Regions from separate parts of the Agarivorans aestuarii genome, predicted to be linked through region 1. Evidence: predicted binding sites of a transcription regulator. Region 1 holds the regulator's gene; the other holds the start of a gene.
What was found. Region 1 encodes FNR, which switches genes on or off when oxygen is low (the NO sensors DNR and NnrR bind a similar motif). Its sites were predicted from a motif close to TTGATCTAGATCAA; they were not measured.
Positions count from the first base shown of each region.

Region 1 (7,455 bases):
TAGGTTTAGTTCAGTGGTAGTACCAGATTGGATACAAACAGCTGCACCATCTAATTCTTTAGCTGAAGAAACACCCAGCTCTTTACTTACCATGAAACCTTGGCCGTCATAGTAGTTAACACCGGCAAAGTTCAAACCTAGTGAACTATCACGTGTTAGCGTCCAAGTAGTGTTACGAGAAAGGATATCAATTTCGCCTGATTGAAGTGCAGTGAAGCGCTCTTTGGCGGTAAGGGGAGTATATTTAACCTTAGATGCGTCACCTAAAACGGCCGCAGCTACTGCGCGACATACGTCTACATCAAGACCTTGCCAGTTGCCGTCAGCATCTGGGTTTGAAAAACCTGGCAAGCCAGTACTAACGCCACATTGTAAGAAACCTTTACTTTTCACATTGTCTAACGTTCCTTCAGCAGCGCTTGCGTTAGCAGCAAAGGCTAGTGCAACAGCAGCAACAGCAGCTTTAATATGCGTGTTTTTTAACATGTTTTCTTCCCTGTACAGTTTGTCTTCTATTGTGGGGTATATCACTCGAATAATTTGCTTGAGTGCTAATTTGAGCCAATAACAACATAAACATTCAAATATTGGGTGTCAACATTATTGTAACACCGTAATCGCGGTAGAATGCCGAATAACTGACCACTAGCGCAAAACTATTCAATATATATGAATATAGTATCAAGCCGGTAGACATTCTGGCTTATCAAGTTTTTATTGCGCTAGATCAAGATTAGCACAGCTGATGATAATTCCCTGATTTAGTTACCTTAAAAGTGTTAAAAGCGAGATATGCCGCAAAAGTTTGATTTTGAATGTCACAATGGAAGTAGAAACTAGATATTTTAGTTTATGTCGAAATTCCTACTAGCTAGTATGTTAATACTTAGTTAAAAGGCTGCGTGATGAACACTGTTACAACTTAAGTAGGATGGGGTCTTATGCTGTCTTATTATATATTTATAGTAGCTTGTACCTGAATCAGATGAAAAGAAGATGAATATGAAAAAAAATGTCATTGTTTTAACCGGGGCAGGTGTTTCTGCTGAATCAGGTATTCAAACATTTCGAGATGCAGACGGCTTATGGGAAAAGCATCGAGTAGAAGATGTTGCCACTCCAGAGGCATATCAACGCTCACCAGATTTTGTTGATCAGTTTTATAATCTACGACGTAAGCAGTTACAAGACGGCAATGTTCATCCTAATCCAGCTCACTTTGCCTTAGCAGAACTTGAGAAGCATCAAGACATCGAATTGCTAGTTATTACACAAAACATCGATAATTTACATGAACGAGCAGGCAGTAAGAATGTGTTGCATATGCACGGTGAATTACTAAAAGCACGGTGCCCAATTAGTAATCAGACAACCGTGTGGAAGGAAGACTTAGGTAGTGACGTGTTGTGCACCTGTTGTCAATTTCCGACGCGACTTAGACCTCATGTTGTTTGGTTCGGCGAAATGCCAATTGGTTTAGATAGAATTTATCACCAACTTAATCACTGTGATATATTTATGGCGATCGGTACTTCCGGTCATGTTTTTCCAGCCGGAGGGTTTGTTCACGAAGCTGCGAGCCATGATGCGCGCACTATTGAATTAAACTTAGAGCCATCGGAAATGCAAAGCGAATTTGGCGAACGTTATTACGGCCCCGCCAGCGAATTAGTACCTGAGTTTCTTAGTGAGCTCACTTCAGAACTAAGAGTTAATAATTGAAAAGAATTATTTTAGCGGGATTACTAGCAGCATTTTTGATTGCTTGTGAACAATCCCCAGAGCAGCAAGCACAATCACAAAATTTACCTCCACTGCACGAAATAGAAAATGTTCAACAGAAGAAGCAAACTTTTACCAACTTTCTTACTCCGCTAATAGAAGCAAGCAATAGCAAAATATTACAGCAACGCTCAGAAGTGGAAGCTATAGCCGCAAAGTTAGCTAAGAGCTCAGCCCTCTCAAACAAACAGAAACAAACCTTAAACGAACTTGGTGAACTATATCGAGTAGAGCAATCACTGGATGCGAACACTCAAATACAACAATTGTTAGTTAAAGTTGATTTAATTCCACCAGCATTGGTATTGGCACAGGCGGCGAATGAATCTGCTTGGGGAACCTCGCGATTTGCTCGCGAAGGTAATAATTTATTTGGTCAATGGTGTTATAAAAAAGGCTGTGGTTTGGTTCCGTTAAACCGTAACGATGGTGCTAATCACGAAGTAAGAAGGTTTAATAGTGTGTATGAGTCTGTAAGCGTTTATATGAACAATTTAAACAGTCATCCAGCTTACAAAGGCTTCCAGCAGCAACGTAATCAAGCTCGTGCTAGCGGAGAATTAAATGCGATAGAGCTCGCGACTCAACTGAGTAGTTATTCTGAACGCGGTCAAGCCTACGTTGAAGAGTTACAGCAAATGATGAGGGTTAACCAAAAAATTTGGCCAACCCGCACACCGATTATAGCGGGTTAAAGCTCAACAACTTGCACAATACCAGCCTGGCTTTGTTGGCTTGGCTGGTCTTCTAACTCTGGAGCATCAAAGCCAATGTCACCACCATCAATAACCCCGCTATCACGAGTTATTGATTTAAAGTCGAACTGTTGATGGTCTAGTAAGTGTGAAGGCACAACATTTTGAACAGACCTAAACATTGATTCAATTCGACCAGGAAATCGCTTTTCCCAGTCATTTAGCATTTGTTTAATTGCCTGACGTTGTAGGTTTTCCTGTGAACCACAAAGGTTACAGGGGATGATAGGAAAAGATTTTAGCTCAGCATATTTTTCCATATCGCTTTCTTTGCAATAGGCCATCGGGCGAATAACCACATGCTTACCATCATCGCTAACAAGTTTTGGTGGCATGGTTTTAAGCTTGCCGCCATGGAACATGTTTAAGAATAGCGTTTCTAGAATATCGTCACGGTGATGGCCAAGGGCTATTTTTGTAGCGCCAAGCTCAGTAGCCGTTCGATACAATATTCCACGGCGCAAACGCGAGCATAACGAGCAGGTTGTCTTACCTTCTGGGATCTTATCTTTAACAATCGAGTAAGTATCTTCTTCTACTATTTTGTATTCAATACCTAGGCCGTCAAGGTACTCGGGTAATATGTGCTCTGGGAAGCCCGGTTGTTTTTGGTCTAAATTAACGGCAACAATATCAAAGTGTATCGGGGCATGAGCACGCAAGTTCATTAGTATGTCTAGCATTGCATAACTGTCTTTACCACCAGATAAACAAACCATTACCTTGTCACCATCTTCAATCATATTGTAGTCGGCAATTGCCTGACCAACATGACGACGAAGTCGCTTTTGTAGTTTGTTGTGGTTGTATTGTTGTTTTGCTGTAACTGACATAGTGTGTTCCCAATAAAAAAGCGGGGCTATTATATAACCCCGCTTTGCTTAAGCAATGTTTTACGTTAGTTAAGCACTATCTATTTTTGAAAAGGACTCACAAAGTTTTGCGGTTTAAGCGCCAATAAATCACAGTCTAATTGGTCAATAACATGTTCAGCTGTATTACCAATAAGTGCCGCACTAAAGCCGCTTCTGCCAGAGGTGCCTAATATAACGATTTCAGCATCTATATCGTTTGCCACCTCGGGGATAACGTCATCGGGTAAGCCTTCTTCTAGATGTGTAGTAACCGCTTGTTCAAATTGTTCTTCTACAAACTTATTGAGTGCGGTTTTGTGGAACTCCATGACGTTCTTGTTGTACTTAAGCGGGTCAAAATCTGGTAACTCTATGGCAATATTCACCGGAGCTGCTGGATAGGCAGTAACTACATGTAAATTAGCATCGAGTAACTTGCTTAGATCTTTTGCTTCATTTGCTATTCGTTCATTTAACTTGTGATGCTCTTCGTCTTCGGCACCAGCGTGTATCGCAGCAACGATCTTGCCTTCCGTTGGCCAATCATGCTCTTTTACCATCAATACTGGCGTAGGGCATTTGCGCAAAATGTGCCAATCGTTAGGTGTGAAAATAATAGACTGTAAAGTTGGGTGGGGGTGTGTCGCTTTCACCACTAGGTCGTGACCAAAGTCGAGTACTTCTTCAATGACACTTTCGTATAATCGATTATTCCAAACTACCTTAGTTTCTATTTCTATACCAGCGGTGTTTGTTGCAGCAATTACTTCATTTAACCAAACATTACGCTCCTCTATAACGCCTGAGCGCATTGCTTCACGTTCTTCGCCTGAGAGCATGGAGGTCATTTCGTAAGAAAAGTCATAAATAGTGAGTAGAGCTTTGATTTTTGCCTTGTCTTCTTTTTGTGCAAGAAACACTGCACGAGACAAAGCCGCCTGGGTGTCGTGAAGGGGGTCGATAACCACCAAAATATTACGATACTTAATCATAAAGCAGCTCCTAGAATCGTCTGGAATAGCTACTTAACTTTAGCTCATTTTGTAGGAAATAAATTAGAGATAGTTAACACTGACCTAGATTTTTTTACCATAGATTGATGTAAATCAGGTCAGTGTTATTAGATACTTAGCTTTGTTTGGTACCAGCTAGTTGGCGGAGAGCGTCTCGGTCTGTTATTGAGATATACTTGCCTTTTACTCCAATCATATCTGCTTTTTGGAAACGACCAAGTAAACGGGAGATGGTTTCTACAGTTAGCCCTAAATAGTTGCCGATATCACCACGCGTCATTGTTAAACGAAACTCTCTAGGCGAGAAGCCTCGTTCAGAAAATCGTTGCGATAAACCGTTAAAGGCAGCTAAGCGTTCTTCAGCATTTTTCTTGCTTAGTAACAAAATCATCTCTTGGTCTGCAACAATTTCGTTACTCATTAAGCGCATCATTTGACGGCGTAATTTTGGCATGGTGGCAGACAATTCATCCATGGTATCAAACGGAATTTCACATACCATCGATGTCTCTAGCGCTTGCGCAAAACTAGGGTGTTCTTGGTTATTAATGGCATCGAAACCAACTAAATCTCCAGCTAAATGAAAACCGGTAATTTGTTCATCACCTTGCTCGGTAATGGTATAGGACTTAATTGTGCCAGAGCGGATGGCGTATAAGCTTTTTAACTTATCACCAGCAGCAAATATTTCTTCACCTTTCTGTATAGGCTTTTTACGCTCAATAATACTATCTAAGCGATCTAGCTCTGTCTCGTTAAGAGAGAAAGGGATACATAACTGGGCGATACTGCAATCTTGGCAGTGGATTTCACATCCACCAGTTTGGATTCTTTGACTAGCTTTTGGGTTAATGCTCATACTCAAACTATGCTATAGGAGTTCGAGGCAATTCTACTCTTTATGTAATAAGTTTTCTAGATCTATTGCTACAACAATGTAACAACTTGGTAGATCCCCAGACATAAAACACTCAATCCTGAAAACACTTGTAATATTCGATTTGTCATTAGTTTAGTCAATTGTTGGCCCAGTAATACAGCCAGCAACATCACACTAAATGTACCTAAACCAAAACTAAACATCACGCCTGCTCCGTTTAGCCAATGTGCTTGGCTAGCACTTAATACCAGAGTTGAATATACCAAACCACAAGGTAGCCAACCCCATAACATGCCTAAAGGTAGGCTGGCTACTGGATGTTGTAGTGCTAACATCTTACTTGCCCTAGGTTGTACCTTTGACCATAAACCTTTTCCAAGTTGTTCTAGGGGAGTAAGAATGGACCACCAACGAGTAAGGTGGATGCCCAGTAAGATGAGCATTATTGCAGCAAACCATTGCAAACCAACCAACATATAAACCGAGCGATGAACTTGGCTAATGGCTTGAATAGAGCCGGCAACAATAGCACCGGCAATCGAGTAGCTTAGGATGCGGCCTAGGTTAAAACCGATACTTACTAAAAACTTATTGGAGGAATTGTTTGCGCGAGACCCTAAGATGCAAGCGATGCCGCCACACATTGCTATGCAGTGCGTGGCGCCTAATAAACCAGTGATAAATGCAGCAGCAAAATCAGCTTGGGCGATCATCGTCATGTTTGCTCTTATTTTTATCGTCAAACAGTATGTTGATACCTTGGCGGTCTAAGTCTTCGAATTGTTCGCTTTTAACAGCCCAGAAAAAAATACCAATTCCTACACATACAAAGATGAGGGCGATGGGGATCAAGACAAATATAATACTCATTGCTTGTTTAACCTTAAGGAATTAGTGAGTACCGCCAGGGATGATAACGACATGCCAATAGCGGCCATATAGGGTGTAACTATACCTGCTACTGCCAAGGGCAATATCAGGGCATTATACCCCAAGGCCCACGCGAGGTTTTGCGCAATAATCTTTTTTGTCTTTTTAGCAAGGTCCATTGCAGTAAGTAAGGTAGTAAGTTTGCTGCCGAGCAACACCGCGTCTGCACTAGATTTTGCGATGTCGGTGCCTAAACCCATAGCAACCGACAGCGGTGCAGCAGCCAAAACTGGGCCGTCGTTTACTCCATCGCCAAGCATTAACAGGTGAGGGGACTTTTGCGTTTTAGTTCTAACCACTTCAAGTTTTTGCTGAGGTAAAGCGCCGCTGGAGATGTCGGTGATATGTAACTGTTTTGCAACATATTCCACTTGTGCAGAGTCATCTCCAGTTAACATTGAAAGCGAGATGTCTCGAGTTTTTAAACCTTGAGAAAACCTAACAGCGTCTTTTTTGATGGTATCTGAAAGATAAACTCTGGCAGCTAACTTATCATCGACCATTAATACTAGTTCGAGCATTCCAGCTTTTGGTTCGGCTGGTTGACCACAAAAGGACGCTTTACCTAGTTTGAGCTGTAAGCCTTTTACCTCTCCACTTAAACCTAAGCCAGTATGGTGTTCTATATTTTTTGCCGTGTAGCTCTGGTATTCGCTAAAGGCATTGGCAATTGGATGGGAGCTTTGTGCTTCTAAAGCACCAATCAAGTTAAGCGTTGTCGTCTCATCAACATCATCACGGGTATTAACGTGTTTAATTTGTAGCTTGCCCTCGGTAAGTGTTCCTGTTTTATCAGATACCACTGACGTGACTTTAGCCAGGCTTTCTAATACGTGCCCACGTTTAACCAATAAGCCTGTTTTAGACAATTTATGGGTGGCCGCTGTCAATGCAGCAGGTGTTGCTAACGATAAGGCGCAGGGGCAAGTAGCAACTAAAACAGCAAGGGTAATCCAAAAGGCATCTTCTGGTGAATGAAAATGCCAGTAGGTGTAGGTGAGCGCGGCGATCACCAGCAAACCAAAAACAAAATAGCGGGCTACGCTATCGGCTATTGTTGCTATCTTAGGTTTTTCGCTTTGCGCCTGCTCTTGTAAACGCATGATATTAGCGATAAAGGTATTTTGCGATACCGCTTCTACTTCTAAATGAACAGTTTGTTCATGGTTAATCGTACCGGCAAATACCTTGTCACCGTGCTTTTTAGTAATAGGTAGTGATTCGCCAGTAAGTGAAGACTC
Region 1 is NZ_AP023033.1:2,323,848-2,331,302, reverse strand. It holds gene K5609_RS10880 (amino acid ABC transporter substrate-binding protein) at 1-486, opposite strand, end outside; gene cobB (Sir2 family NAD+-dependent deacetylase) at 1,003-1,722, shown strand; gene K5609_RS10870 (glucosaminidase domain-containing protein) at 1,719-2,477, shown strand; gene ttcA (tRNA 2-thiocytidine(32) synthetase TtcA) at 2,474-3,370, opposite strand; gene uspE (universal stress protein UspE) at 3,451-4,383, opposite strand; gene fnr (fumarate/nitrate reduction transcriptional regulator Fnr) at 4,520-5,263, opposite strand; gene K5609_RS10850 (sulfite exporter TauE/SafE family protein) at 5,332-6,003, opposite strand; gene ccoS (cbb3-type cytochrome oxidase assembly protein CcoS) at 5,981-6,154, opposite strand; gene K5609_RS10840 (heavy metal translocating P-type ATPase) at 6,151-7,455, opposite strand, start outside.

Region 2 (7,455 bases), 360 kb from region 1:
TGTATATGACGCTGACGGCGTATCTGCTGACCTATATGGTCGTATGCAATTCGATATCGCTAACGATGGTAACGACACTGATGGTGTTGGTTCTGCTCGTTTCGGTTTTAAAGCTAAATCTGAAATTGCTCCAGGCGTATCTGGTCTAGCTCGTGGTGAGTGGCAAATCCGTGCTGAAAACAGCACTTCAGACGCTAAGCAGCTTTCTGCTCGTCACGTTTACGCTGGTTTCGAATTTGATGACGCTGGTACTGTAGTATTTGGTCAAACTGATACTGCTTTCTACCAAGCTGTTGCCGCTACCGATATCTTCAACACTTACGGTTACGAAGCATTCAACCTAATTGAAGACGGTCGTCAAGAAGGTCAAATCGTATACAACGGTGAGTTTGGCGGGTTCTACGTAGGTGCTTCTTACCAGTTCCGCGATGAGAACTTCAAAATTGACCTAGGTAACCCTAACTCAGGTGTACCTTCTGTACCTACTAACGAGAAACTTGATTCTGGTTACGCTGGTACTTTAGGTTATAACTTTGACTTCGGTCTTGGTCTATACGGTGGTTACCACGTAGAAAAATTCGCTGCTGGCGAAGATAAGAAAAACATGGCTCTATCTGCTACTTACTCTTGGGAAGACCTATACTTAGGCGCTGCTTATGTAGGTACTGAGATGGGTGACGCAGAGCTTAAAGGTTACGACCTAGTAGCTTCTTACGACATCAACGCTGTTTCTCTTTACACCGGTTACGCTGCTCAAAAAGCTGAAGGTTCAATTAGCGACCAAGGCGATACTGCTAAAGCATTCAAACTTGGTGCAGCATACAAGTTCAACAGCAACATGAAAGCATGGGCTGAGTACTTGAACAATGGCCTTGAAGGCGCTGACAACGAGTGGACTATCGCAGTACAATACAACTTCTAAGTTTATTGTTGCGATGAACGCTAATTAAGCGTTGTATCCAAACAAAAAGCTCACTTCGGTGAGCTTTTTTAGTTTTACCCCACACCAAATAACTTCTAGTCTTGCCTGCAGCCCCTCTCTAAAAACCTTTTTAAATCTTCAAGTTACTTAATATTTTGTTAAAAAATAGACATTATTTAGATGATTATTTCGCCAGGATGCCTATTGTGGTTTTAAAAAACTAGAAAAGTTCATAAAAACTTCAAAAAAATGTTGATTTCATTCTCATTATCAGCAAATATGTCCGCCGTGAGAAGGACTTCACTGCTCAGGGAAACCATTCCAAGGATGTAAGAATGGGTCATGGAAGAGATAAATTATCAATCTCAAAATAGGCAGTGGAACATTGAAAAAGACTATTCTAGCAATCGCAATCCCAGCATTATTTGCAACTGGTGCAACTAACGCTCAAGAAATTTACAACGACGGTGAAAACGCATTTTCAATCGGTGGTCGCCTTAACCTTATGGTTGAGTCTGCTAACAACGATGGTGAGCGCGATCTTCGTTCAGAAAACAACTCTTCACGCATTAATCTAAACTTCTCTCGTAAAATGAGCGATAACGTTACAGCTCGCGCTACTATGGAATACGGTTTAGACAACCCAAGTGGTAACAGCGACTCTCCTTTCTTCAACCGTTTAGGTTTCATTGCTGTTGACCACGCAGACTACGGTTCTGTTTCTTACGGTAAGCAATGGTCTACTTACTACACTGTTACTGGCGTAACCGATGTATTTTGGGTTTACGGCGGTACCGCAATGGGTATTTACGACAACGGTGACAAAGTAGGTACTGCTCGAGCTAACGATGCACTACAATACAACGGTAGCTTTGGCGGTGTTAATTTAAGCGGTCAATACCAGTTCGCTGACGAAACTGAAGATCGCAAAGACAGCTACTCTGGTGCTATTTCTTACGACTTTGATTTTGGCCTAAACATTGGTGCAACTTACCACCAAATGAACCGTACCGAATCTGCTAAAGCAACTTTAGATACTGGTGACAACAAATTAACCGCTTTAGCTGCTAGTTACAACCAAGGTCCTATCTACGCTGCTGTTTCTTACGGTGAATTCAAAAATCACGTTTCTTTCGCTAAAGACACTGTTTCAGACAAAGCTATCGGCCACGAAGGTGTATTCGCTTACACGCTAGACATGGGTCTACAGCTTTACACTGGTTGGAACGTTCAAGAAGACAAAAACTCTTCTGCTGACCTAAAAACTGCTTTAGTTGGTGCAATGTACGATTGGAACAACGTTCTTTTGTACACCGAGTACCAAGACGAGACTACTAAGTCTGTATCTGGTGCTAAAGAAGACGACAACCGCTTAGCTGTGGGTGTACGTTACAACTTCTAATTCTTCTAAGAAGATGGAAGTAAAAAGGCCACCTAAGGGTGGCCTTTTTGTATTTACTGGTTAAAGTGCGAAACTTTCGCGCCGCTTAAACATACGGTGTTTGTCACTACAGCGTTGACAGCGTTGAGTGCTTGGGTCGTTCTCTAAACGGCTAATTTCAATCTCTTCTTCACAGTCGCTACACAAACCATATAAACCTAAGTCTATTTGGCAAAGTGCTGCGTCAACCCTTTGTAATTGTTTTAACTGAGTCGTTAGCTCTGAGAGCTGCAATTTCAGGGCCTGGTCAATAAGTTCTTCGTTAGTTAAAGACTGCAATTTGTCAGCTGTTAGTTTTAAACTGGTTTTTTCTGAGGCAGTTAAAATTGAGATTATTTCAGACTTTAACTGCTCTAATTGTTGCGTGAGTCGCAACTGATAATCTCTAAATTCCACGTTTAAGCCCAATTATTAAATGAGCTAGCAGTATAAACACCGGGTCTAACCCCGAGATATGATGTGAATCAAAACGAAACACTAAAAAGCTATATAACTACTTTTATTAGGGTTTTGTTGATCTAATACAGAATATGAGCAAATAGTGCGAAGAAACGTAAAGCCAAGCTTAAGGAAAGGTCAATCTTTGCATTGCTGTAAGCGGATTTGCTTAACAATAGAATTGGTATCTTTTAATACTCTGATGTTGCGAAATAGATCGTCGGCTTCGGTGTAGTAGCCAGAAAGATATCTTAACCACTGTTTCACCCGGCTTTGGTAGTACTTGGCTTTTTCACTGGTGATTTCGTGTTGAGAATAGCGGATGAGTAGCTCAATCACTGCTGACCAAGGCAATGGTTCTTCGTCACCTCGTACTACTTTAGCAAGGTTCGGAATAGTAAGTGCGCCGCGGCCAATCATTACATCTTCACAATCGCTGGCTTCTTTGCACTGTAAGTAGTTTTCTCGGTTCCAAACTTCTCCATTAGCAATAATAGGAATAGAGAACTGCTGTTTAACTTGCTTTATATAGTGCCAATGCGCTGGCGCTTTGTAACCGTCGAGCTTGGTCCTAGCATGAATGGTTAGCTCATTGGCGCCTGCTTCTTGCACAGCTTGTACAATATCAAAACAGTCATCTTTGTTTTCCCAACCTAAGCGAATTTTGGCAGATACAATATGCTGCTTGGGTACGGCTTTTCTTACTTCACTTACAACATCATAAATCGACTGAGGGGCTTTTAACATAGAGGCACCACCGCAGCTTCCAGTAACAGTATTGCTGGGGCAGCCAAAGTTTAGATCTAAACCATGAGAGCCAAGTTCGATAGCTCTTACCGCATTTTCTGCCATGGGACTAGGATGCTGGCCTAACAGCTGTACTCTAACCGGGGTGTGGCCTGCTATTAAACCTTGCTCCTGTAGTTCCGGGCAGTACTTGTAGAATACTTTGTCGGGCAGGGCTACGTCAGTAACACGAATGAACTCTGTTACGCACCAGTCGTAGCCACCACAACTAGACAAAAGCTGGCGCATGGAAGCATCTGCGACACCTTCCATTGGGGCTAAAACTACGCGCATAGTAAACCTTGGTTTGAAAAAGCGGCCATTCTAACGGTTTGCGGCGTCTCCCGCTAGCAAATTAGCAAGGTAAACTATCTTCCTAGATATGTTAGTTGCTCAGTTTATTTCCATGTTTTTGCTGGGTGTTTGTAGAGATGATGCTCACGTATAATTGATTTAGATCAATGTTGATTGAATTTAGTTTAAAGGTGAAGTTTAGATGGACCAGCAGTTTAAAGAAGATTATAACGTATTCTATTTCCTAGGTTTTGTAGTAGCTTTGCTGTTGCCAACCTTACCTTTGAGCTTGTCTCTACTAAAAATGTTTGCTTAGTTTTTAGCTATTATCTAGCTTAGCACTGCGTTGCTTTATTGCCATAAACTGAGATAATTAAAGATTGTAAATACGCCCATCCTGTTTGGGCGTTTTTTTTGGAAAATGGAAGCCGGTATGAGCAGCGCTAATCTTGAGTATATAAAGAACGCAATTAAAACTATCCCTAATTACCCAAAAGAGGGGATATTGTTTAGGGATGTTACCAGTTTAATTGAAGATCCTAAGGCTTTTGCCTTGGTTATTCATGAGTGGCAACAGCGTTTTGAAAATCTCGGCATCACTAAAATTGTTGGCACAGAAGCGAGAGGGTTCATTTTTGGAGCGCCGTTAGCGCTGGCTTTAGGGGTTGGCTTTATTCCAGTTCGTAAACCTGGCAAGTTGCCTCGTGAAGTCATTGGCGAAAGCTACGAACTTGAATATGGAATGGATACCTTAGAGATCCATACCGACGCTATTCAACCTGGTGACAAAGTACTGTTGGTTGATGATTTAATTGCAACTGGCGGAACTGCTGAAGCGTCGGTTAAGTTGATTCGCCAACTCGGTGGAGAAATCAACTATGCGGCCTTTGTTATTAATTTGGTAGACTTACCTGGCGCACAGAAATTAACGACACTCGGAGTAGAATCAACTTATCTAGTTGAGTTCGAAGGCGAATAGGACAACAGCATTTAATGAATTATCAAGCCCTAGCGAGAAAATGGCGGCCAAAAACATTCCAGCAAGTGGTTGCCCAGCAACATGTATTAGCAGGCTTGATAAACTCTTTGGATCAGCAGCGCCTGCACCACGCCTACTTGTTTAGTGGCACTCGTGGTGTCGGTAAAACTACCATTGCGCGCTTGTTTGCTAAAAGCCTCAATTGTGAGCTTGGAGTCTCTTCTAATCCTTGTGGTAAGTGCAGTAATTGTGTGGAGGTTGACCAAGGTAACTTTGTTGACTTGTTGGAAATTGATGCCGCCTCACGCACCAAAGTAGAAGATACTCGTGATCTGCTAGACAACGTACAATATAGCCCAGCCAAAGGGCGCTATAAGGTGTACTTGATTGACGAAGTACATATGTTGTCTCGCCATAGCTTTAATGCGCTGTTAAAAACCTTAGAAGAGCCACCAGAGCACGTTAAGTTTTTGCTGGCAACCACCGATCCGCAAAAGTTGCCAGTAACGGTATTATCTCGCTGCTTGCAATTTCAGTTAAAAGCGCTAAGCGAAGAGCAAATTTCTCAGCAACTTGCGCATATTTTGGATGCTGAACAGCGCCAATATCAGCCAGCAGCACTTACCGCGTTAGCGCATGCCGCCGATGGCAGTATGCGAGATGCCTTGAGCTTAACTGATCAAGCGTTAGCCTTGTCTAACAAAGAGCTAGCCTACCAGCAAGTACTTAATATGTTGGGAGTGTTAGATCCTCATCAGTTACGTCAGCTTCTTTGTCATGTCGTTGCCGGACAAACAGAATCGGTATTCAGCAAAATCTCAGAGTTAGCGAGTATGTCGCCTGATTACGAGCACTTGCATCAACAATTAGCTGAGATTATTCATAAAGTAGCGATGGCGCAGGTGCTACCAGCAAGTCAGCATGATGAAACAATTCAAATGCTTGCAGAGCAGGTAGATGCTCAGTTAGTCCAACTTCTGTATCAAATAGCTATCACTGGTAAGCGAGATTTTGCTTACGCGCCGAGTCCGCGTAGCGGCTTTGAAATGACCGTGTTGCGAATGTTGGCTTTCCAGCCTGCTGAGCAGGCCGAGGTCTCGACGCCAACGACTACTAGCGAAAGTGGCCCAAACACTTCAGATTTAGCTGATAAGAGTTTAGTTAAAGAACAGCAAGAGATTATTGAGCAAGCCACCCAGCAAGGCTATGAAATGCCTACAACTCCTGCGGTTTCACATGCTAGGAATAAGGCACCTACTCCCGTTGATAAAGACGAGCGGGTAGTGCAGCGAGAGCAGAGCATTGCTAAGCTAAAAAATCAGTTGCGTGGTGATAATTCTGAGCAACAGCAACAGCAACAGCAACAGCAACAGCAAGTTGAACAAGTTGCATCACCACAGGATGCTGTCAGCCCTGTAGAGCCAGCAGCAGAAGCGGGTATAGGGAATAGGCCACCAGTGGCAAGCCATCCGGCGCCTTCCCAAACACCACCTTCATCAACTCAAGCTGCTCCTCAGGCCAACACCAAGCAAGCCGCTGTTAGTGCAGATCAAGCAACGGTTGATGATAGTTATTATGCTCAGTTTGCTGAGATGAATGCTGACGCAGAATATGAAGAGCCTAATTACGCTGCCGAATATCAAGTTCAGGACTTACCGGCTGCATTGCCTAAGTCTGCTCCATTAGATGTACCTCAAGCACCGGCTAAAGAAGAAACAGCATCTTTATTGCAGTTAAGAAGCCAGCTACGTGGGCGAGGAAAGTCCGAAAAAAAGTCTAAAGAGGCGGGCGCCTCCAGCACTAAAACGCCAAATCTAGCTCAACAAGCGCCGAGAGAGCCGATCAATAGTGAGGCTGAAAACAACCAAGCAGACAATAATCAGCAAGCCACTCAAGTGGTGGTTGTTGAAGAGTCAGTCAAGTTTAGCGCTAGCACCAGTGATAATGACGAACGTTGGTCTGAGATGGTTAAGTTTATGGAACTTGGACCTATCGCTCGACAAATTGCGATTAACTCCCTCTATAAATTGGATGGCAGTACCGTAACGTTGCTGCTAAAGCCTCAGTTATCTCATTTGCCTAAGCCCAGCTCGGTAGCAGAGCTAAATCAGCAATTGAACGCATGTTTGCAACAGGGTATAGAGCTAGAAATTAATGTTGGTGAAAGCCCAAATGGCAAAACACCTTTAGAGTTGGCACAGTTACTTCATCAAAAAAATACCAATGCAGCCATTGATAGGTTATTGGGTGATCCTAATATCCAAGTATTACAGCAACGCTTTGGTGCAGAATTAGATAACGACAGTGTGAAATACCACTGAACAACTTGATTTTCGACATTAATCTAGATGTAATGTCGCAGTTATAACTAATAGAAGAGAAGAGAATAGTTATGTTTAAAGGCGGAATGGGTAACCTAATGAAGCAAGCGCAGCAAATGCAAGATAAAATGCAGCGCGCTCAAGAAGAAATCGCCAAAATGGAAGTTACTGGTGAGTCAGGCGCAGGCTTGGTGAAAGTTGTTATGCTTGGTAACCACAACGTTCGTCGTGTTGAGCTAGATGAAAGCTTAATGGACGACGACAAAGACATGAT
Region 2 is NZ_AP023033.1:1,966,012-1,973,466, forward strand. It holds gene K5609_RS09155 (porin) at 1-922, shown strand, start outside; gene K5609_RS09160 (porin) at 1,308-2,324, shown strand; gene K5609_RS09165 (TraR/DksA family transcriptional regulator) at 2,385-2,759, opposite strand; gene K5609_RS09170 (tRNA-dihydrouridine synthase) at 2,940-3,881, opposite strand; gene apt (adenine phosphoribosyltransferase) at 4,315-4,860, shown strand; gene dnaX (DNA polymerase III subunit gamma/tau) at 4,875-7,181, shown strand; gene K5609_RS09185 (YbaB/EbfC family nucleoid-associated protein) at 7,253-7,455, shown strand, end outside.
Region 2: the regulator FNR is predicted to act here: its motif matches at 4,036-4,049, upstream of apt (adenine phosphoribosyltransferase).